One region of the Rhizobium sp. N324 genome, then DNA from elsewhere that is predicted to be linked to it. Evidence: riboswitches for the same ligand, from Rfam matches in the RefSeq annotation. Region 1 holds a riboswitch; each other region holds the start of a gene.
What was found. Region 1 has a riboswitch for cobalamin ahead of AMK05_RS13570 (ABC transporter substrate-binding protein). Riboswitches for the same ligand answer to the same signal wherever they lie in the genome.
Positions count from the first base shown of each region.

Region 2: linked by a shared signal. The riboswitch ahead of bluB (5,6-dimethylbenzimidazole synthase) and the one ahead of AMK05_RS13570 (ABC transporter substrate-binding protein) in region 1 are both predicted to bind cobalamin.
Region 3: linked by a shared signal. The riboswitch ahead of AMK05_RS18030 (CbtB domain-containing protein) and the one ahead of AMK05_RS13570 (ABC transporter substrate-binding protein) in region 1 are both predicted to bind cobalamin.
Region 4: linked by a shared signal. The riboswitch ahead of cobU (bifunctional adenosylcobinamide kinase/adenosylcobinamide-phosphate guanylyltransferase) and the one ahead of AMK05_RS13570 (ABC transporter substrate-binding protein) in region 1 are both predicted to bind cobalamin.

Region 1 is NZ_CP013630.1:2,804,015-2,809,532, forward strand. Features, by position in the region: gene AMK05_RS13565 (FecCD family ABC transporter permease) at 1-891, opposite strand, end outside; gene AMK05_RS13570 (ABC transporter substrate-binding protein) at 897-1,913, opposite strand; cobalamin riboswitch at 2,086-2,342, opposite strand; gene blh (bifunctional sulfur transferase/dioxygenase Blh) at 2,803-4,083, opposite strand; gene AMK05_RS13580 (DsrE family protein) at 4,247-4,615, opposite strand; gene AMK05_RS13585 (AraC family transcriptional regulator) at 4,682-5,518, shown strand, end outside.
Region 2 is NZ_CP013630.1:2,524,622-2,530,139, reverse strand. Features, by position in the region: gene AMK05_RS12180 (methyl-accepting chemotaxis protein) at 1-1,261, opposite strand, end outside; gene AMK05_RS12175 (MFS transporter) at 1,463-2,869, opposite strand; cobalamin riboswitch at 3,044-3,229, shown strand; gene bluB (5,6-dimethylbenzimidazole synthase) at 3,272-3,961, shown strand; gene AMK05_RS12165 (DUF2865 domain-containing protein) at 3,980-5,071, opposite strand; gene AMK05_RS12160 (ribonuclease H family protein) at 5,225-5,518, shown strand, end outside.
Region 3 is NZ_CP013630.1:3,756,597-3,762,114, forward strand. Features, by position in the region: gene AMK05_RS18020 (hypothetical protein) at 1-416, opposite strand, end outside; gene AMK05_RS18025 (CbtA family protein) at 467-1,213, opposite strand; gene AMK05_RS18030 (CbtB domain-containing protein) at 1,313-1,522, opposite strand; adenosylcobalamin (AdoCbl) riboswitch at 1,536-1,678, opposite strand; gene AMK05_RS18035 (histidine phosphatase family protein) at 1,756-2,310, shown strand; gene AMK05_RS18040 (putative bifunctional diguanylate cyclase/phosphodiesterase) at 2,719-4,290, shown strand; gene AMK05_RS18045 (acetate/propionate family kinase) at 4,493-5,518, shown strand, end outside.
Region 4 is NZ_CP013630.1:2,664,214-2,669,731, forward strand. Features, by position in the region: gene cobN (cobaltochelatase subunit CobN) at 1-1,698, opposite strand, end outside; gene cobW (cobalamin biosynthesis protein CobW) at 1,703-2,752, opposite strand; gene cobU (bifunctional adenosylcobinamide kinase/adenosylcobinamide-phosphate guanylyltransferase) at 2,757-3,281, opposite strand; cobalamin riboswitch at 3,572-3,968, opposite strand; gene AMK05_RS12865 (chloride channel protein) at 4,250-5,518, shown strand, end outside.

The DNA.
Region 1 (5,518 bases):
GCCGAGTGCTGTTGCCGGCAGCAGCCGCCGATGGCCCGGCCCGACGAGAAAGCGGGCGGCATGCGGAATGACCAGGCCGACGAAGCCGATCGACCCGACCATGCTGACGACACTTGCCGTCATCGCCGCCGTCAGGCCGAACAGCAGGATCTGGACGCGGCGCACGGCAATGCCGAGCGAGGCCGCGGCATCCGTGCCGAAGGCGAAGGCATCGAGCGCCCGGACATGGGCCATGCAGATGACAAAGCCGGCAAGCGCGATCGGCACCGAGAGATAGACATCCGGCCAACGCACACCGCTGAGCGAACCCAGAAGCCAGAACAGGATGCCGCGCGCCTGCTCAGCATTCGCCGAGGTCGTCACGATGTAGGAGGTCAGCGCATTGAAGAGCTGCGAGCCGGCGACGCCGCACAGGATGATGCGCTCGCCTGTTCCCCCTGCCCCCGTCGCCAGGAAGCCGACCAGCAGAAAGGCGACGACCGCGCCGATGAAGGCGCCGCTCGACAGGCCGAGAACACCGTAGCCGAAGCCGAGGATCATCACGCAGACCGCTCCCGTCGAGGCGCCGGCGGAGATGCCGAGCACATAGGGTTCGGCCAGCGGATTGCGCAGCAGCGCCTGCAGCACGGCGCCGCAGAGCGAGAGCGACGCGCCGGCGCTGGCCGCGACGAGCGCCCGGCTCAGCCGATAATCCCAGACGATGCCCTGGTGAATGCGGCTGAGTTCGAATTGCGTGCCGAACAGCCGGTTGGAGACCGCCTCCGCCGTCGTCGCCAGCGGGATCGCGATCTCGCCGATCGAAACCGCAACGCTGATCATCAGCCCAAGAAGGAGAAAGGCAGCAATGGTGAGCGCGCCAAGCGCCCACCATCCCTGCCGCCTGGCCGACATTGCCTTCACTGCGACAGGCCGAAGGACTTGATGCCCTCCGCCAATGTCTCGATGCCGTCGATCGTGCGGATCGTCGGGTTCATCGATTGCGCATCCATCATCACGAAGTGCCTGTTCTTGACCGCATCCAGTTCCTTGGTGACAGGATCGTTCTCGAGGAAATCGATCTTCACCTTGGGATCGTCGGCGGCGTAGCGGCGCCGATCCATGGTCGCGAGCACGATGACGGCGGGGTTCGCCTGCGCGATGGTTTCCCAGCCGACCAGCGGCCATTCCTCCTCGGTGGTGACGACGTTTTTCGCGCCGATCGTCTTCAGTATATAGGCCGGAGCACTGTTCTTGCCGGCGATGAAGGCGTCACCATTGACCTCTTTGCTGGAGAACCAGAAGACGACCGGCAGGTTCTTGCCGGATGCGCCCGCTATCGAGGCGACGGCATCGGCCTCGCGCGTCTTCAATTCAGCGATCAGCGCATCGCCGCGCGCCTTCACGTCGAAAATTTCAGAGAGCTCGGCGATTTCGCGATAGATCAGTTCCATCGTGAACAACTCCCCACGCACGCCGTCGCCGCCATCGGTGTTGACCTTAGCGACGCAATCGGCCGGCGAAAGATAGGTATTGATCCCGAGATCCTGGAACTGCTCCCGCTTGCCGACCGAGCCTTGCGCACCGACATGCCATTCGAACTCGGCCGCCACCAGGTCTGGCTCCTGCCCGACGACGGATTCGAAGCTCGGATCATTGTCGGCGAGACGCTTTATCCTGCTGTTGGCTTCGGCATATCGCGGCAGCACGGGACCGACCCAGACGGCCGTGCCGGCGATCTTGTCGGCAAGGCCGAGCGAGAAAAGAATTTCGGTCATGCCCTGGCCGATCGAAACGATCTTCGACGGCGCCTTCTGGAAGGTCACCTGCTCACCGCAATTGGCGATGGTCAAAGGATATTGGGTGGCGGCAAGGCTCGGTGCCGCAAGGCCGATCAGCCCGAAGGCAAATGTCATGGTGGCGAGAATCTGGCGCATGAAAACCTCGATTGAAGGAAAAGGCACGGTTATGCCGCACGCGCGGCCGAAGGCACGCTGACACGTGCACTAACCGCAGGAGGCCCAATCGAGACGGATGCATGCCGAAATTCGGCGAAGGTTCAGAAGGTCAATCATGTCTGTTCCTTGTCCGGGCATCCCCGCCCGGTTGATTGGATCGTGATTGACGGCAGGTCTCCTGGCTCGCGGATATAAGTCGCGTCATCCGCCTTCCCGCGATATCTCGCAGTGGCCGGGCCATAAGCCCTTCAGAAATGACCGATCGCTGGCCACACCTGAGATGATCGACAATCCGCTTACAGTTGCGGGGGCAGCCACGGTCTCGGTCCCTTACTGGGTCGTCCTCACCGCGTTCCCTATTAATCCCCTTGGAGTCATCTTCAGGGAACCGTCGCCCCCAGTTACGTCGCCTGCCCGCACGACGTCAATGATTATTGCGGAGGATTGGGTCTGGTGGGCGAAAAATGGAGACGCACCGTCGGAGCGCTGTCGGCCGGTATAATGCCAGCATCCTCATCCCCAGGATGGGGCTCTCTTAAGCATCCTCCCATTCCCACTGTCGTGGGCGCGGCATCCAGCAACCTCCCTCATGCTGAGCTGCGCAGCCCGAAAGGGCGAAGCCTCGAAGCACGCCGCAACGCTGCTCCTTGCCAAAAACGCATCCCGCTCTGCGAATGGAGCACCCGCCTCGCCTTTCGAGGCTTCAGCCTTCGGCTTCCGCACCTCAAGATGAGGCTCTCTTGAGCGTCGACACAAGATCCTCCCGTTCCCGCCGTCGTGGGTGCGGCACCCTCCGATCTTCCTTATGCTGAGGCGCGCAGCCGAGAGGGCGAAGCCTCGAAGCACGCACCGCAACGCTGCTCCGTTCCTACAACGCATCCAGCGGTATCTTCAGATACCGCCGCCCGTTCGCCTCCGGCTCGGGCAGCCGCCCGCCGCGGATGTTGACCTGCAATGCGTGCAGCATCAGCTTCGGTTTCGGCAGCGTGCGGTCGCGCGCCTGGCGCAGCGCCACGAAGCCGGCCTCGTCGATGCCTGATATATGCAGATTGGCGCGCTTCTGGGCGGCTACCGTGCTTTCCCAGCGCGGGTGACGGCCGCCGGGTTGATAGTCGTGGCCGGAAAAGAGCCGGGTCTCCTCGGGCAGCGACAGGATGGCCTGGATCGAGTGCCAGAGGGCGCTGGCGCTGCCGCCGGGAAAATCGGTGCGCGCCGTGCCCGAATCCGGCGTGAATACCGTGTCATGCACGAAGGCGGCGTCACCGATCACATAGGTCACCGAGGCAAGGGTATGGCCGGGCGAGAACATCACTCGGGCTTTGAGCCCGCCGATCTCGAACGTGTCGCCATCGGTAAACATCCGGTCCCATTGCGAGCCGTCGGTTTCGAGTGCCGGCCAGTTGTAGATCTCCTTCCAGAGCACCTGCACGTCGGTGACATGGGCGCCGATCGCCGTCGGCGCGCCGGTCTTTCCTTTGAGATAGTGCGCGGCGGAGAAATGGTCGGCATGCGGATGCGTGTCGAGGATCCACTCGACCGTCAACCCTTCGCTGTCGATATGCGCGAGGATGGCGTCGGCATTGGCCGTTCCGGTCGCGCCCGACATCTCGTCGAAATCGAGCACCGGGTCGATGATGGCGCAACGTTTCGTCACCGGGTCGGCGACGACATATTGCACACTGCAAGTGCGCGGCTCGAAGAAGGCCTTCACCTCAGCCGCCTGCCCTGCCCGCTTTTCCAGCCAGCGGCGCGCGCCGGCAAGATCGAAGCCGAGGTTTTGACCGAAGGCCTCGACATCCCCCGGCGGCATCCGCCCGTCGAGCACCTCTCCCAGCACATAGAGCGTCAGCGCCCGCGTGCCGCTCTTGCAATGAGCGACGACCGGCCCCTTCACCTGCGTCATCGCCGTCTGGAAGGCGCGGATATCGGCCTCGGTGATCTCGGCCCCTTTCACCGGCACGAAGCTGTAGTCGAGCCCCGCGGCGGCGGCGGACGCCTTTTCCGCCGCATTGCCGGGCTGCCCCGGCTCCTCGCCATCCGGCCGGGCGTTGATGACGCCGGCAAAGCCGCCTGCCGCAAATGCGGCAAAGCCGGCGGCATCGGGCTGCCCCGCCACCGATATCAGTTCATTGACCCTCACGGATATCATCGAAGCCCCCGCGCCGCCTGCATCATGCAGCATCGCACGTATATCGATACAATCTCACGACTATATCGCCGAGCGCAAGAATAGTCGCTACACACTTCTTCGCGCCTGCCTCGGGTCGGCAAATACAGACGCAAGACGATCCTCGCCCGGCGAGTGCAGCCCGTTAAAACGATAGCGTCGCTGCGCCCTGTTTGATCTCGGCATGCATGGCGCTGGCGCCGACGATAACGACGCCGTCGAGCATGTCTTCCTGCGTATAACCGCGTGCGGTGACGCAGGGCGGGCAAGCCCAGATCGTGCCGCCGCGCTGCTGGAAATTCTCGATAAGCGTCGACAGCGGATCGAGCGGCGGTATATGCGTCATGCGCTGACCGCCCTTGCGCACAAGGTCGATCCCGGTGCTGGTGAGGAACACCGAGACCTTCAGCCCGGCGGTGATGCCGCCATTGGCAATAGTGAAGGCGACGGAGGACAGTTCGGATTCTATCCCCTTGGTGACGAGCACGACCAGTTTGTCGCTTGGCGTTTGCATAGTATTCTCCCTGTTGCAGTGACCTGTTCACGATAGGAGGATGCGCGGGGCGCGTATTTGGCCGGAATGCGTGAAGCCTTGTCCGAAAATCCAGACGCGGCGGGTGTCGCGCGCGACGACGTGCTGTCGGCGCTGCTGTCGACGATCCGCCTGTCCGGATCGCTGCAGTTTTGCTTCATGCCGACTGGCGACTGGCAGACCGACGCTGCACCGTCGCTGGCAGGCCTTTCGGCGAAGGCCTCGGGCACGATGCCGTTTCACATTGTCGTCGCCGGCAATTGCTGGCTGAAAACCGAAGGTGAAGCGACCGATCTCGAGACGGGCGACGTGCTGGTCTTTCCCTTTGGCACCGGGCATCAACTCGGCGCCGGAAGCGACGGCATGCTGGTGCTGCCGACCCGCGACCTGCCGCAAAAGCCGTGGCGCGAAATCCCCGTGCTTCGTTATGGCGAGGCGGTGCAGGGGGTACGGCTGCTCTGCGGCTATCTGCAGTGGGAGGGGCTCAGCTTTGCGCCGCTGCGCCAGGCGTTGCCCAGGCTGATCCATGTCAGGACCCGAGCCGCCAATGATGGCGACTGGCTGCGCGCCACCATCCGCCAGATGGTCGACGAGGTCGATCGGCCGCGCGCCGGCGGCGTCTCGATGCTGCCGCGGCTGACCGAAATCATCTTCATCGAAATTCTGCGCCATCAGATCATGGTGGCCGAACCGCGATCGGTCGGCTGGCTGGCAGCGCTCGCCGACCCGGCGCTGTCGCGCTGTCTCTCCCTTATTCACGACGAGCCCAGACGCGACTGGTCGCTGGAACACCTGGCCGCCGCCGCCGGCCTGTCGCGCAGCGCGCTCGCCGATCGCTTCCAGTCGATACTCTCGACCTCACCGATCCGCTATATCAGGGACTGG
Region 2 (5,518 bases), 280 kb from region 1:
AGGAGGTCTGGATACGATCCATCGCCCCGATCGCATCGCGTACCACGGTCGCCGAGACATGGGCGCTGCGCTTCGTTTCTTCGACCAGCTTTCCGGCACTTTCGGCCCGCTGCGACGATGTTCTGACCGTGGTGGTCACCTCATCGAGTGCGGCTGCGGTCTGTTCCAAGGCTGCTGCCTGTTGCTCGGTGCGTTTGGCAAGCTGATCGGCGGAGGAGGCAAGCTCGCTCGAGCCGCCTTCAACCGCGACGGAGGCGATCTTGATCTCGGTCAGCGCTGCCGCGACCGCTTCGACCATACGGTTGAAATCCTGCCGCAATTTATCGAATTCAGGGCCGAGATCGGCCAGGTGTGTCGAGAAGTCGCCGGCGGCGAGCTTTTCCAATTCATTGGCGAGCGCGGTCATGACCAGCCGCTGCGCGTTGCTGGCCTCTTCCGTCAAGGATGCGTTGCGCGCCCTTTCGGCGTCGAACGAGGCGCTCTGCTCGGCCGCAGCCTGTTCTCTTTCGACTTTCGCAATCGCCTCGTTACGGAAAACTTCCAGGGCACGCGCCAGGAAGCCGATCTCGTCGCCATTTTCCCTGTAAGTGACGGGAGAGGCCAGATCGCCTTTCTGCAAGGCGCTGATCCGCTCGCTGAGAATCCGGAGAGGGCGGCCGACGAGGCTGCGCATGGCGAGAAGGAAAGCGACAACGGCGAGGGCGGTGATCGCGAACTGCGTCAGCAGCGAAATCAGCACCTTCTGCTCGACCTCAGCAGCAATTTTTTCAACCGACCAGTTGGTGACGACATAGCCGGTCGCCTTGCCCGATTTGTCCAGCGGAAGCGGTGCGATGATGGTCACGACACCGGCCGATACTCCGCTGTCGTCGATCGTCGTTTTCTCAGGTTTGGCGCTGAGGCGCTTGGCCAGATCGGCGGCTGCCGGCAGACCGTCAATGCCGTCGCGCGTCCATGTATCGACGGCCGCAGGTTCGGCGTTGAAGGCGGCAAACTGAACGAGGTCGAGCGAGGGATCGTCGCGGTACAGCGAATAGGCCTCGCGAACGGCGTTCGCCTTGCCCCATTTCACGCCGCCGGCGGCCAGAGAGGCAAATTGCTCCGCATCCTTGGACCAGTTCGCCTTGGCGCCATCGATCAACGCCTTGGTTTCATACATCCAGGTGTAGGTGGCAAAGGCGGAGATGCCGCAAAGGTTGACGGCCACGATAATCGCCGCCAGCTTGGCTGTCAGAGGCATCGTTTTCAAAAATTGGAACATGCCGCGGGGGCCTCGAAACGCGGGCTCAGTCGGATATGTTCCCGACCAGCCTATCAATACAGGCATCCACGCCGGCGGTCGCAGCATGAGCACTCATGCCCATGTCCCCCTGTGCGACCCAAAACGCGCAAACGCAGTCTGTCTTCGATGTGTGAAGAAATCATAAAGTGGAATGGGATACCGAAACGGCGGCCGGCGGGATCAAGGGCTGTTTTCCGCCATGGCCTCACCCGGCTCGGCCTGGCGGTGCTTGCGGCGCCGTGTCGTCAGTTCGGCACCGGCGTCGCGCGGCAGGCGCAGGAAGGTGATGCAGGCCAGCGCCGAAATCGCCGAGACACTGAAAAAGGCGGTGTGGAAATCCGAGACCAGCAGCCTGCCGCCATGGAAGCCGCTCGAAATTTCGAGGATGCCGCCGGCGATCGCCACTCCCATCGCCATGGAGATGCGCTGGGCCACGGCGTTGATCGCGGTCGCCTGGCTGCTGTCGGCATCGTCGACATCGCCGAAGGCCATGGCGTTGACGCCCGAAAAGGCCATGGAGCGGAAGAGGCCGCCGATCAGCAGGCAGGCCATGATCAGCGGCAGCGGCGTCTCCGTGGTGAAGAAGCCATTGATGCCGAGGAAGATTGCCGCAAGCAAGGTGGTAATCGATGTGACGGTGCGGAAGCCGAAGGCATTGAAGGTGCGCGAAGCGGCAAATTTAGAGCCCATCGAGCCGAGCGCGCTGACGAAGGTGACCGAGCCCGATTGCAGCGGCGTCAGGCCGAAGCCGAGCTGCAACATGAGCGGCATCAGAAAGGGCAGGGCGCCGAGCCCCATGCGAAAATTCGAGGCGCCGAGGATCGCCGCCCGGAACATCGGGTAGCGGAACATTTTCGGATCGAGCAGCGGATAGGGCACGCGGCGGGCATGCAGGAGATAGAGGAGGCCGGCAAGGATGCCGACGGCCACCGTGACATAGCCGTAGATCACCGGCACGGCCGGCAGGCTGATCACCGAGAGGCCGAAGACGAATCCGGAAAAGCCGATGCCGCAAAGGAAGAAGCCCGGAAAATCCATCGGCCGCGGGCTGCGCGGCTCGACCGCCGGCAGGAAACGCGTGACGAGGATGATGCCGAGCACGCCGATCGGGACATTGATCCAGAAGATCCAGTGCCAGGTGAGATAGGTGGTGAGGAAACCGCCGATCGGCGGACCCATGATCGGCCCGATCAGCGCCGGAATGGTTAGCCAGGCCATGGCATCGACGAGTTCGTGGCGCGGCGTTGCCCGGACCAGCAGCAGGCGGCTGACCGGCGTCATCATCGAGCCGCCGGCGCCCTGGATCAGCCGCGCGACGACGAAGGCCGCGATTGAATTGGAAAAGGCGCAGGCGACCGAGCCGATCATGAAGACGAAGATCGCCATGCGGAAGATGTTACGCGCGCCGAAACGATCCGACATCCAGCCGCTGATCGGGATGAAGATCGCCAGCGCCACGAGATAGCTGGTGACGGCAAGCTTCAACGCGATCGGCGAGGTGCCGATATCGGCCGCTATCGCCGGCAGGCTGGTGGCGATGACGGTCGAATCCATCTGTTCCATGAACAGGGCGACCGCAAGGATCATGGGTGTGAGGCGGGGCACGGGCAACCGGGATGCAAGGAGACAAATCACGGCGCCATGGGCGTCGGTCGGGATCAATTCATTTCTAGGGCAGCGACACCCGCCTGTCCATGAAGTCGATGTCGCAGGCAGTTTGAATGCGATGTGAGAGCCGGCTTGCGGTGGCGCTGTTTTGCTGAAATAGATGCGGCGTCAGGTGCCTGCCATCCAGGCGGGAGAATCGGGAATCCGGTGCAAGACCGGAACGTGCCCAACGCTGTAAGGCCGACGCCTGCCGCTTCATATGCCACTGGCTTTTGCCGGGAAGGCTGCGGCAGACGGATGACGCCAAGTCAGAAGACCGGCCTGGCAAGATAGACCCAACCCGCGCGGACGGCGGGCGGTTGCGTTGTTGGGGATTTGACGATGCGACCCTTTGATGAGGATGCCCTGTCAGTGGCGTCCGGTTTTTCCTTGGCCGAACGCGAGGCCGTCTATCACGCGATCATGACGCGGCGCGACGTTCGCAGCCAGTTCCTGCCCGATCCCTTGCCGGACGATGTCGTGGCGCGGCTCTTGACAGCCGCCCACCACGCACCCTCCGTCGGCTTCATGCAGCCGTGGAATTTCATTCTGGTGAAAAGTCCAACGGTGCGCGCGCAGGTCCGCGATGCCTTTTCGAAGGCCAACGAGGAAGCGGCAGCGATGTTCGAGGGCGAGCGGCGCCAAGCCTACCGCTCGCTCAAGCTCGAAGGCATCGTCGAGGCGCCGCTCGGCATATGCGTGACCTGCGATCCCACCCGCAGCGGCAGCGTGGTGCTGGGGCGCACGCATAATCCGCGGATGGACAGCTATTCAACAGTCTGCGCCATCCAGAATCTCTGGCTTGCGGCTCGCGCCGAAGGGATCGGCATCGGCTGGGTCAGCATTTTTCGCGAAGGCGATCTGAAGACCATTCTCGGCATACCCGAGCATATCGAAGTGATCGCCTGGCTCTGCGCCGGGTTCGTCGACCGGCTTTACGACGAGCCGGAACTCTCGGTTAAAGGCTGGCGGCAGCGGCTGCCGCTCGAGGAACTCGTCTTCCACGACGGCTGGGGACGCAACGAGCCTTAGCCATCACTGCTGCTGCGGCTACTGCTGCGGTTGGGGGCCAGGTGCTGCGGGATTGGCAAGATCAATCGAGCCCTGGTCGCCGGCGAGGAACTGCGGGCCGACCTGACGGACCTTGTTCTGCGTGGGATCGTAAGGGCGCTCAGGCACCGATGACTGCGGCGCGGCCGTTGTCGCGGTCTCCTTGATCGGCGGATTGGTGCGGATGGTGGTGATCGAGCCCTGCTGCGGCGGTTGGCTGACCGCCTGCTTGCCGCGCATCTCGTCGAAATAGGCGGTGAGATTGCACGCGCAGGTGTTCTTTTCACCGGGCGCGCGGTTCTTGTAGGCGAAGGCGTTCTTCATGGCGCTGTAGGGCGTGCCGGTTGCGACCGAGATCATGTTCGAGGCCTCCGTGCTCGTCACCTCGCGATAGAAGAGTTCGGTCTCGATGCCGGGGCACATCTTGGCGCAGGTCTGGGCGTCGCGGCCGAAATCAACCGAGGTGGTGTTCGAGCTGATCGGGAAGAAGCCGCCGTCGCAGCTGCGCACGCACATGGTGCTGACCGGCGACAGCATATCGGCCCGCGGCAGGCCGTAATGCGGGTCGGCCTCCTCGCCGCCGCCGAGCGGAATGAAGGTATCGGAACGCATCGCCTGCTCCTCGACGCTCGGGGCAGGCTCGCCGGCACCGCGCGCGGAAGGCGCATAGAAGTTCTCGCTGTTGCAGCCGTTGCTGTCGAGCGCGGCCATCAGTTCGCGGCGGTCGTCATCGGCGCTGTTCCGGTCGGCCAGCTCGTCGCGGCGGTCCTGGAGATAAGCGATATTGTCGATCATCCGGCCTTCGGCCTGCGACAGCTCGGTGCAATAATCGGCATTCTCGCCGCCGATCACCACCATGCTGCCCGAGGTGCAGCCGTAACTGCGCAGGTCGTTGCGCACCTTGCGCAGCTCGAGGTTCTGCTCGGCCATGGCACTGGCATATTGGCGTGCTTCCGGGCCGTTGCTATTGCCGATCGATCGCGGCAGGTCGGCGAGACGGCCGCGCAGGTCCTCACAGATGGCATTGGTCTGCGCGACGGCGGGCGCTGCGAAGGCGAGAAGAAGGGCGAGAGACAGGTTTCGGCGTTTCACGGCGTCGTCCCGGAATGAGCAAACGGTCGGTGGGTCGAATGCGACTTCAATCGGCCGCGCGTTTTCCCTTAACGGATTTCTCTTAATAAGCTCAGAGAAAATATTAGCGTATTTTCCTGATCTTATCCAGCAATCGCCAGAGACGCGGTGAAAATGACAGGCATCCCCGACGAGATCCGATCCTTTGCGCCGATATCAGGCGTGACGGAAGCCCAACACGGCCTTCACCTCTTCGCGGACGGTTGTTATGAGCCCGGTTCCGGGCATGGAGGCTGGTCGTTTGTCGCTTATCGCGATGCGGCGGAAATCGCCTCCGACTTCGGTGGCGTCGACGATTCCAGCAATAATTCCATGGAATTGACCGCCGTTCTCAGGGCCGCCATGTGGATCAACAGCCAAACAGCCGGCGAACCCGCGATCATCTGGTCCGATTCCGTCTATGCCGTC
Region 3 (5,518 bases), 950 kb from region 1:
ACCGCGGAAACTATTTCACCAGCCGCAACGGCCTCCCGCGGCATCTCACGCATCGAAAGCAATACCGCCTTGGTCGCCGCCAGATAGGCATGGGCGCATTCGTTGAACGGGCTCTCCTCGTCACCAACGCTGCCCGGCACCCGCCCCCAAAGACAATAGGAATACTGGATTTGGACATAGTTGAGAATCCGCCGGAATGGCTCGTTCGTATCGACGGCTTGGGACGCCAGACCGATAATTCGGCCGCGATAGTCCGAAATCACCGCCATCTCGCCATGCGAAATTTCCGGGATATCGAGACCCGCCTGGCTGCCGCCGGTGCTGCGGCTATGAGCAAGGGCGTTTTCAGCAGGCATGCAAAAGAAGGCGGTGGCAAAGGCCGCCGACAGGATTGATATGGCTCTGCTGCTTTTCATGGTCGCCCGAAATCCTAAGGGCGCCGGCAAAACGGCGCCCCTCGATGCGTTCAGTGGAAGGCCCTCGCCGGCCGGCTCCGCTGCCCGTCCTTCACGGCAAGCCGCTTTTCCGCCAGCGCCCCGAAGGCAAGGCCAAGTGTTGCCCAGAGGATCGCATGCATGGCGAGCGTTGTCGTCCGAAAACGCCAGAGCACCATGGCCGAGAAGTTCTCCGGCACCTCGTTGATCGGCGGCAGCAGATAGAGCACGAGGCCCATGAAGACGAGATAGGCGATGCCGGCGATGATCGCGCCGTTCCAGAGGCCGAAACGCTGGGAGAGGCGGCGCGACAGAGCCACCGCGGCGATCAGGGCGGCGAGCGAAACGACGATCATCAGGAAGAACAGCTCAGTCCTGACGCCGATCGTTTCGGCATTGCCGACCGCCGGCGGGTTGGCCGGATATTTGAAAGCGGGAACGAGCACGATCGCCACGAAGGCGGCAAGGGCGATGACCGCCGAGGTGCCGCGCGCCGAAAGATTGCTGACGCGGCCGTGCACGAAAGCGACGACGAGCGCGAAAAGACCGCCGACGGCAACGGTGTAGGGCATGACGCCGGTGAAAAGACCGAGACCGGCCTGCGTGGCGCGGCTGACGATTTCAGGTTCGGTGGCTTGGCCGGCCGCCTGGGCGCTCGCCTCTTCAAAAGCGATCGCCGCATCGATCAGCGGCTCGCCGAAGACATGGGCGAACGCGAAGACAAGGAAGCCAGCAATCAGGCCCGCGAACATGCCGCGAAGCAGAAGGTTTCCAACCATGTGAGCAACTCCCCTAGAGCAATTCCAGGAAAAATGCGAAGCGGTTTTCCGTTCGGAATTGCATTAAAACAAAGCTTAGAGCGGTTCTGCTGAACCGCTCTAGTGGCAGGGGAAGCCGAGGAGGTGGCGGGCGTCATGCACGAATTCGTGCACATACATGCCGTTGAACAGCGCCGTCGCGCCTTCCTCGGTGCCGACAAAATAAATAGCGAGAAGCATCAGCAGGCCGCCGAAGATCGCCCAGGGCAGGATTTCTCCTACGGGGATCGGCGCCGGTGCCGCGACGGGCGCAAAAGTGGTGTCAGACATGTATTCCTCCGGGAATGACGCGTTCAGTCGAAAGAGTGCTTGTGCGGTAGGGTCTGACTTCCAGCGCGAAGAAGCTTCGACACGCTGGTCACAGCGGCGCGACCGTGCCGGATTTACACCGGCTTCCAAACCCGCAACAGCACGGTTATATCTGCACGCCGAAGAACCTGTCAACGAAACTTCACGAGCCGGCCAAGGGCTGTCCTACTGTATTCCCGGGAGATCAGAAGACCGTGAACACACGCCTTACCTGGATCTGCCATGGTGCAACGGCGGCGAGCCGCAAGGCTCTGTTTCCGATCGACGAACCGCTGGAAGCCAAGGCAACGGAGGAAGCCGGCAGGATGGCCGGCCTGCCCCGCGCCGATCGTATTGCCGTAAGCCCGGCTTTGCGTGCCCGCCAGACTGCCGACGCGCTCCGCCTTCAAGCCCGGATAGACCCGGTACTTGGCGATTGCGATCATGGCCGCTGGGCCGGCAAGTCGATCGCGACGGTAGAGGCCGAGGAGCCGGAGAACCTCATGGCCTGGATGACAAGTCCGGAAGCGGCCCCGCACGGAGGCGAGAGCCTTGTTGATCTTCGAACACGCGTCGCCAGCTGGATGGACAATGAATTCGCCCGCGGCGGCCATGTGATCGCCATCAGCCACGCCGCCATCATTCGGGCGGCGGTCACGCATGCGCTTCAGGCCCCGCCCTCCTCCTTTTGGCTCGTCGACATCGAGCCGCTCGCCGTCATTCGCATGACCAGCAACGGACGGCGCTGGTCTCTGCGCTTCCAGCATTAGCGATCTCTGATGCTTATCCAGCCTTACACAAGCAAATCGCGTCATCTCTATTGAACCCGGTTTCGCCGGGACTACTTCCTTGTCCCAAGGAGATGGAAGACATGACATATGATTGGAGTGGGGAGCGCACGCGTCGCCTGCGTTTGATGCGTGTCGCCACAATCACGGTTCTGGTCGGTCTCATAGTCAGCGTTCCGCTGTTGATGGTCACCGCCTGAAACACGAGAAAGGGCGAGCGATGCACCAGCACGCTCGCCTTCGTTCTTCCCGCCCCGCGCGCCGAGAAGCGCATTCGTCTCTCGACGGTGCAGCAACAGGCTGCCGTCTCCAATAATTCGCCTTCTGGTTTCAACGAACATTTCAGACTTTCATGATAGTTCGGCACAGGGTGGAGATGGAGAAGGCCATATGCCGGTGTTTTTCCAGAGCAGGGCCGGAAGGCAGTGCGTGTCGATCGTCGGGCTTGGGATAACTCTCTGGCTCCTCGGCGTGCTTTTGCAGCTCGACGACAGCCTTGTCTCCTTCATGACCGGTTTCGGCGAATATGGCGCCGACAAACTCGTTCTGGCGCTCGGCATCGCCGGCGCCATGAGCTTCATCTATTCGGTGCTGCGCATCGCCGACCTGCGCAAGGAAACGGAACTGCGCGCCGCGGCCCAGGCGAAGGCCGATTGGACCGCAACCCACGACCATCTGACCAAGCTGCCGAACCGCTACGCCTTCGAGCGCAAGATCCTCTCACGGCCGGTGAAGGACGACGAGGACCAGATCGAGGAGTGGGACCGCAACGTCACGCTCTTCTCCGTCGATCTCGACGGCTTCAAGAAAGTCAACGATCTCGTCGGCCACAAGGGCGGCGACATTCTGCTGATCGAGGTTGCCAGACGAATCTGCGCGCTCGGCAACGCCGATTGCGTCTACCGCTTCGGCGGCGACGAATTCATCATCGTTGCCTTTGCCCTGACCGCACAGCGCGAGGAGCGTTTTGCCAGACTGCTGATCCAGGCTGTCACCCGGCCGATCCATATCGACGGCTTTGCCGTCGAAGTCGGCGCCAGCGTCGGCTACGACCGCTGGACCGAGGGAGCCGAGCCGCTGGAAGATGCCGCCCATCGTGCCGACCTCGCCATGTACGAGGCAAAATCACGCGGCCCCAACCATTATTTCGCTTTCGAACCGGCCATGCAGGACAAGGTCACGGAACGCGCTGCGCTGGAAACCAGGCTGCGCGCCGCAATCGCCAACAAGGCGATCAAACCCTTCTATCAGCCGCTGATCGACCTGAAGACCGGTCAACTCTGCGGCTTCGAGGCCTTGGCGCGCTGGATCAGTGACGATGGCGTCAACATTCCGCCACCTGTTTTCATCGATATCGCCGAGGAAAACGGGATGATCACGGCCTTGTTCGGGGATCTGCTCGCCCAGGCCTGCAGCGACGCACTCACCTGGCCGGAACATGTGATGCTATCCTTCAACGTCTCGCCGGTGCAGATGGAAGACAGGCTACTGACGTCACGTATTCTCAAGGTCCTTGCGGCAAGCCGGCTGCCGCCGCAGCGCCTGGAGGTGGAGATCACCGAGAATGCGCTGATCCAGGATCCCGCCGTCGCCGCCGTCATCCTCGACGAGCTGCACGCGGCCGGCATCCAGATCGCGCTCGACGATTTCGGCACGGGCTATTCGAGTCTGGCCCAGCTCGCCCGTTATCGTTTCGACAAGATCAAGATCGACAAAAGCTTCATCGCCACCTATCGCGGCGACGAACGCCAGGAAAAGATCGTCCGCGCCATGCTCGGACTCGGCCGGAGCCTCAACATCAAGACGACCGCCGAAGGCGTCGAGGAGCACGGCCAGCTCGCCTTCCTGCTGCAGCTCGGCTGCGACATCGGCCAGGGCTATCTTTTCGGCAAGGCTATGCCCGCCGCCGAGGCGAGCATCTTCATCCGCGATCGTAATGCCAGCCTGGCCTCAACGGCCTGACGCTACAGCTGAAAAAACCGGCATTGATGAGGACGAGTAGGAATGTAATCGAGGCCGCAATTGCGGCTTCCAGCCCCGGCAGATCGATGATGACGTGGGCTGCGCATCGACAAAGCATGTGAAGGGCGGATAAACGCCTTTCCGTCCGCAGCCTCCGCACTAAGTTCGGCCAAAATACCGACTGTGCGGAGTCTCTGAAGACATGTCATCGACCGACCTGCTCCTGACCTTCAACGCCGGCTCCTCGACCGTCAAGATCGGTATCTTCGCGATGGATGGCGAGAAGGCGCGGCGCATCGGCAAAGGCGTGATCGATTTCCGCGCCGAACCGCTCTCGCTCGGCCTTGTCAAAGGATCGCTGACATTCGACGTGCCGTTGAGAGCCGAGGTAACGGAAGACCTGCACGACGTCATCGATGAGACCTTCGCGCTTCTTGCCGATCATTTCGACGTTGCCGCCACCCGCGCCGCCGGCCACCGCGTCGTCCATGGCGGCGACCGTTTCACCAGGGCGATCGCCCTCGACGACGCCGCAATCGATGCTGTCGATGCACTGACACCGCTGGCACCCCTGCATCAGCCGCAGGCGCTGCGCCTCATCCGCGCGCTCCGGCATCTGAAGCCGCAACTTGCCCAGACGGCCTCCTTCGACACCGCCTTCCACGCCACGCAGGATGATCTCGTTCGCCGCTTCGCCATTCCCCGCGCGCTGCACGACGAGGGCGTCAAGCGTTTCGGTTTCCATGGCCTGTCCTATAAATTCATCGCCGCCGAGCTGATCCGCAGGGCGCCGGACGCGGTCAAGGCGGTGGTCGCCCATCTCGGCAGCGGCGCCAGCCTCTGTGCGCTGGATCAGGGCGTCAGCCGCGATTGCAGCATGGGCTTTTCCACGCTCGACGGCATCCCGATGGCGACGCGCCCGGGTGCACTCGATCCCGGCGTCATTCTGCATCTGGCAGGGGAAAGAAAACAATCCTTCGAAGAGATAGAAGACCTGCTCTATCACCGCTCCGGCCTGCTCGGCATCTCCGGCATCAGCGCCGACACCCGCGACCTTTTGAACGACAGCCGGCCGGAGGCGCGCCAGGCTATCGACCTCTTCACGCTGCGCATCGCCGGCGAAATCGGCCGCATGGCGGCAACGCTCGGCGGCCTTGACGCCGTCGTCTTCACCGCCGGCATCGGCGAACATCAGCCGGAGATCCGCGCCGGCGTGGCCAAGCGGCTC
Region 4 (5,518 bases), 140 kb from region 1:
TGCCTTGCCCGGCAGCCATTCGAGATTGCCGTGTTTGCCCATATGAATGACCGCGTGGGCGCCGAATTTTCCCCGCAGGAAGGCGTAGAAGGCAAGATAACCGTGTGGCGGCACGAGATCCGGCGAATGGTAGCTCTCCTTCGGATCGATATTATAGCCGCGCGCCGGCTGAATGCCGACGAGAACGCCACCGAAGCGGGCAAAAGGCAGGACGAAGGCGCCGTCGCGAAAATACGGATCGTTCCCGGGATCGCCCCAACGGGCCCTGACCTCATCCTGAATCTGATTGGGAAGAGACGCCAGGAAGCTGTTGTAGAGACTCAGGGATAACGTCTCGCGGATGACGCGGCCGTCATGTCCCGAATTGGTCGGTCCTTCCATCAAATGCCGGATCAGCGTGTCGCCATCGGCCGGAATATCGGAGAGCGGGTAACCCGCTGCTTCCATCGCGCGAAGCACCTGGATGCTGCCGGCCGGCGTATCCAGGCCGACCCCGTTGCCGAGCCGGCCGTCGCGGTTCGGGTAGTTCGCCATGACGAGCGCGATGCGCCGGTCGTGTGCCGGCGTGGCGCGCAGCCGCGCCCAGTTGGCCGCGAGTTCCGCCGTATAGCGCACCCGGCCGGCGACTGGTTCGCTGGCGACAATGTTGGTTTCGACAGCCGCATCGTAACGCGCCGCCGTCTTGAAGGAGACCGCCCGCGCCAGCACCCGGCCGTCGACTTCGGGCAGCGCCACGTTCATGCCGAGATCGCGCGCCGACAGGCCTTGCGACGAAGCTGCCCATGCCTCCCGCGACGAGGCCGACAGGATTGCCTGCAGCACCACCGCCCCATTCGCCTCCAGCACCGTCGGCTGCCGGTCGGCACCGGGCGCGGAGACGGCAAAGCCGGTCGTGTTGATCACAACATCAGGTTTCAGCGCTGAAAACACGCTTTCGAGAATGCCGGTCGAGACGGGATCCTTGAGGCTATAGGCAAAGACCGGCAGCGGCCGGAGGCCCTGCGCCTGCAAGGCTTCGATCAGCGCCTCGATCGGCCCGGTTTCGCCGCTCTGCACGAGGGCGCGGTAGAAGCTGATGGCGACGATTGGCCCCACCGCCACCTTCTCCGCCGAATGTGTCACCCGCCGCCACTCCTCGACCCCGATCAGCCCCCGCCCCGGCCACCAGAGGCCGGCCTTCATCAAAGGCACCGCCGGTGCTGGCTTTTCCGCGCCCGACAGCATCGCCCCGGCATAATCAAGAAAGGCGCGCGCATTGGCATCGCCGCCCTCGATCAGATAGGTCCAGAGCGCGTTGAGTTCGTCGAGCCCGACATTCGAAAACGGCGTCAACCCCGCATCCGGCCTGGCATCGCCGGGCAATACCGCAATCAGCGCGCCATTGCGGGCCGCACAAGCATGCAGTGCCTCCAGCGCATAATGGAAATAGCTGGCGCCCCCGAGCGCCCGCACGATGATGAGCCTGGCATGCCGCGCCGTGCGCTCGACATAGGTATCGACCGACATCGGGTGCTTGAGGCTCATGAGACTGGCGAGCCGCAGCGAATGCGGGCCACCGCAGGCGCGATGGGCGGCTGCGATTGCCGCCAACTCGCTGTCGGCGGCCGACAGGCACAGGATATCGCCCGGCGTCTGGCCGAGGTCGATCGCCTCCTCGCCGTCGCTGATCGTTCCCTGCTGGGCCAGAAGCAGATGCATCCGTTTATACCAGCGCCTCGATCGCCATCCGCACAGCAGCCTCATCCATCTCATGCAGGCCGATGACGACGAGACGTGTGCCGCGCTGTTCCCCAGGCGTCCAGGCGCGATCGAAATAGTGGTCGATGCGGCTGCCGACGGCCTGGAGTTGCAGGCGCATCGGCTTGCCGGCAACGTCGACGAAGCCCTTGAGGCGCAGCACGTCATGGGTTGATATGATGCTCTTCAGCGCCTCGACGAAACTGGCAATATCGGCGACCGGGCCGAGATCGACGACGAAGCTATCGAATTCGTCATGATCGTGCGGTGTGCCGTCCTCATGCTCGAGTTCGTGATGCGACTTGCGATTGGCGATATCGTCCTGCGTGCCGATGCCGAGACCGAGCAGGATGCCGGCCGGCACCTCGCCGTTCCTCGCCTCGATCATTGCCGGCTTGCGTGCAGTGCGGGAAGCGACCTCGTCGCGCACCCGGCTAAGACCGGCCACGTCGATCAGGTCGGTCTTGTTGAGCACGATCAGATCGGCGCAGGTGAGCTGATCCTCGAACAGCTCCTCGATCGGGCTCTCGTGATCGAGCGATTCATCCTCACTCCGCGCTGCCTCGACAGCATCGTGGTCGTCGGCGAAGCGGCCGGCGGCGACGGCGGCGCTGTCGACCACCGTGATGACGCCATCGACGGTGACCTGGGTGCGGATGTCAGGCCAGTTGAAGGCCGCGACCAGCGGCTGCGGCAAAGCAAGGCCGGAGGTTTCGATGACGATATGGTCGGGCCGCTGTTCCCGTTCCAGGAGCTTTGTCATCGTTGGGATGAAGTCGTCGGCAACTGTGCAGCAGATGCAGCCATTGGTCAGCTCGATGATATCGTCCTCGCTGCAGTTTTCTGCGCCGCAGCCCCTCAGCACCTCGCCGTCGACGCCGAGATCGCCGAACTCGTTGATGATCAGCGCGATCTTCTTGCCGCCGGCATTGGTGAGCAGATTGCGGATCATCGTCGTCTTGCCGGCGCCAAGGAAACCGGTGATGACGGTTGCGGGAATTTTCTGCTGGTTCATGGATTTAACCCTTCATTTTCAGCGGCAATCCTGCCGCGATGAAATAGACTCCGGCGGCCTTTGCCGCGATCATCTGGTGGAGACGGCCGGCATGATCGCGAAAATCCCGCGCCATGCGATTGTCGGGCACGATGCCGAGGCCGACCTCGTTGGAAACGAAAACGAGCCGCGCCTTCGCGTCAGGCAGGAAATCAGCGAGCGCCGTAAACTCCGCGGTCATATCCCGCTCCTCCATCATCAGATTGGTGGCCCAGAGCGTCAGGCAGTCGATCAGCACGATACGCCCCTCGCCGTCGATGGCGGCAAGCTTGCCAACGAGATCGAGCGGCTCCTCATGCGTCGTCCAGGAGAGGCCGCGATCGGTCCTGTGCTGGGCAATGCGCGCCTGCATCTCGTCGTCCCAGGCCCGGCCGGTCGCGAGATAGTGGCGGTCGAGGCCGGTTGAAACGACAAGGTTTTCGGCAAAGCGGGATTTGCCGGAGCGTGCGCCGCCGAGGATAAAGGTGGTGTTGGTCGAAGCGATCGTCATACGCAAGCGCTCCCGCTAGAGAGGGCGCGGCGGCGCCACATCCCTCTTCTCCCCAGCGGGGAGAAGGTGCCGGCAGGCGGTTGAGGGGGTGAGCGGCGAAGCCGCGAATGCACTGAGCACAAGCGAAGGGCAAAATGACGGAGGCGCCGTGCGGCCCCCTCTTCGGGCCACCTTCTCCCCGCGGGGGAGAAGGGGAAATCCATACGCACCACACAAGGCAGCGCCGAATTCAATCGTTCAGCCAAAACAACCTCCGTGCTGGCAGCGGGTCTCTTGCCCAGGGTTGGGCTTCTCGCCCGGCACGAATGGCAGGTCTCCTGGCTCGCGGTTGTCGGCCGCAATCGGGGCAGACCGGAAACCGGTCGCCCCTGATCGTGCCGGCGGATCTGCCTCGCCTTCCCGGCCGCATCGGTGAAGAGGTGGACGATTCGTAGAAATAGAGGCGTCCGACCCCGGTTGATCACAATGCATGTCCAGTGGCTTTTCCGGCATGTCGCCCGCCCTGCCCGCCTGCACCATTGCAGACTGCCGGCCGGAAGGGCTGGATGCCGGATGGAAGACCCTGACCGCTCTACAGTCGCGGGGTCGGCTGTGATGAAGGCGCCCGGTTTGGGTCCGCCCCGTCACATTCCCTTTTCATCCGGAAAGGCATAACACCGATCCGGAACCATCCGTTATATCCGAGGATGGTCAGATGACCATCCTCGTGGGATGGCCAAACGACCATCCGTTGAGGGATGGTTAGGCAAGCCTGGGGATGGAGTCAACGGCCTTGGTGTGACTGCGAAGCTGGCCGGCCGAAAGAGGGTGTCGCATAAAAACGACTTATTCTAGCTAGAAAGTCTTCTTAGATCAGTAGCTTACGTCATAAAAATTTAGCCCGACCGCCGGGTTTTTGCCGCAATTCCATCGCAAGCGGACAGCACCCCCGCCCTTGACCGGGCCTCTCTCCGCCTAGTTGTCTAGCCATGCTTATGAAATTGGATCGGCGCCGTTTCCGTGCGCTGCGTGTCTTCTTCGACCCGGGGCGGCTGCGCGCTCTGACTCGCCGCAGCGAAGTCGGCCTGTCGCTGGCGGGCGCCGTCGTCGGCATCGCCTCAGGGCTTGCGGTCACCGGCATGAGCTACGTTTCGAATGAGCTGCACCAGCTGGTCTTCGGCATACCGGACAGCGAAAGGCTGAGCTCGTCGGTGATCGACGACAAGCTGCTGCTGCTCTCCGCCCCCGTCATCGGCGGCATTCTGCTCGGGCTGTTGCTCTTCATTTTGGCCAAGCGCCGCAAGAAACCGATGGTCGACCCGATCGAGGCCAATGCGCTGCATGGCGGCCGCCTGTCCTTGACCGACAGCATCATCGTCGCTGTGCAGAACCTGATCTCCAACGGCTTCGGCGCCTCCGTCGGCCTGGAGGCCGGCTACACCCAGCTTGCCGCCGGCCTCGCCTCGAAATTCGGCCTGAAACTGCAGCTCCGCCGCTCGGATCTGCGCATCCTCGTCGGCTGCGGCGCAGCCGGTGCCATCGCCGCCGCCTTCAACGCGCCGCTGACCGGCGCCTTCTATGCTTTCGAGCTGATCATCGGTACCTATACGATCGTGTCGCTGACCCCTGTGGTCGTCTCGGCCCTCGTTTCCACTTTGATCGCAAGGCTGCTGGCCGAAGGCGATTTCACCATCGATATCGGCAGCTTCGGCGCGGTCGTGCCGGCCGATTATATCCCGGCGCTGCTGCTTGGCGCCTGCTGCGCCGGCGTCGGTATCCTGATCATGCAGGGCGTCTCCTTCGTCGAAGAACTGGCACGCAAGAGCTCGATCGCCCCGCCCTTCCGTCCCGCCCTCGGCGGTATCATCGTCGGGCTGCTGGCGATGATCTCGCCGCAGGTGCTGTCGGCCGGCCACGGCGCGCTGCATCTCAACCTTTCCCGCGACGTGGCCATCCCGGCGCTGGTCGGCCTCCTCCTGTTGAAATCCTTGGCCTCGGCGATCTCGATCGGCTCGGGCTTCAGGGGCGGCCTGTTCTTCGCCTCGCTGTTCATGGGCGCCCTGCTCGGCAAGCTCTTTGCCTATTGCGGTCCCTATTTCGCTGATGCGACGCTGACGCCGGTCATCTATGCCGTGGTCGGCATGAGTTCGCTTGCCGTCGCCGTCATCGGCGGGCCGCTGACGATGACGTTCCTGGCGCTCGAAATTACCGGCGACTTCCCGATCACGGCGCTGGTGCTCGCCGCCGTCATCACCTCC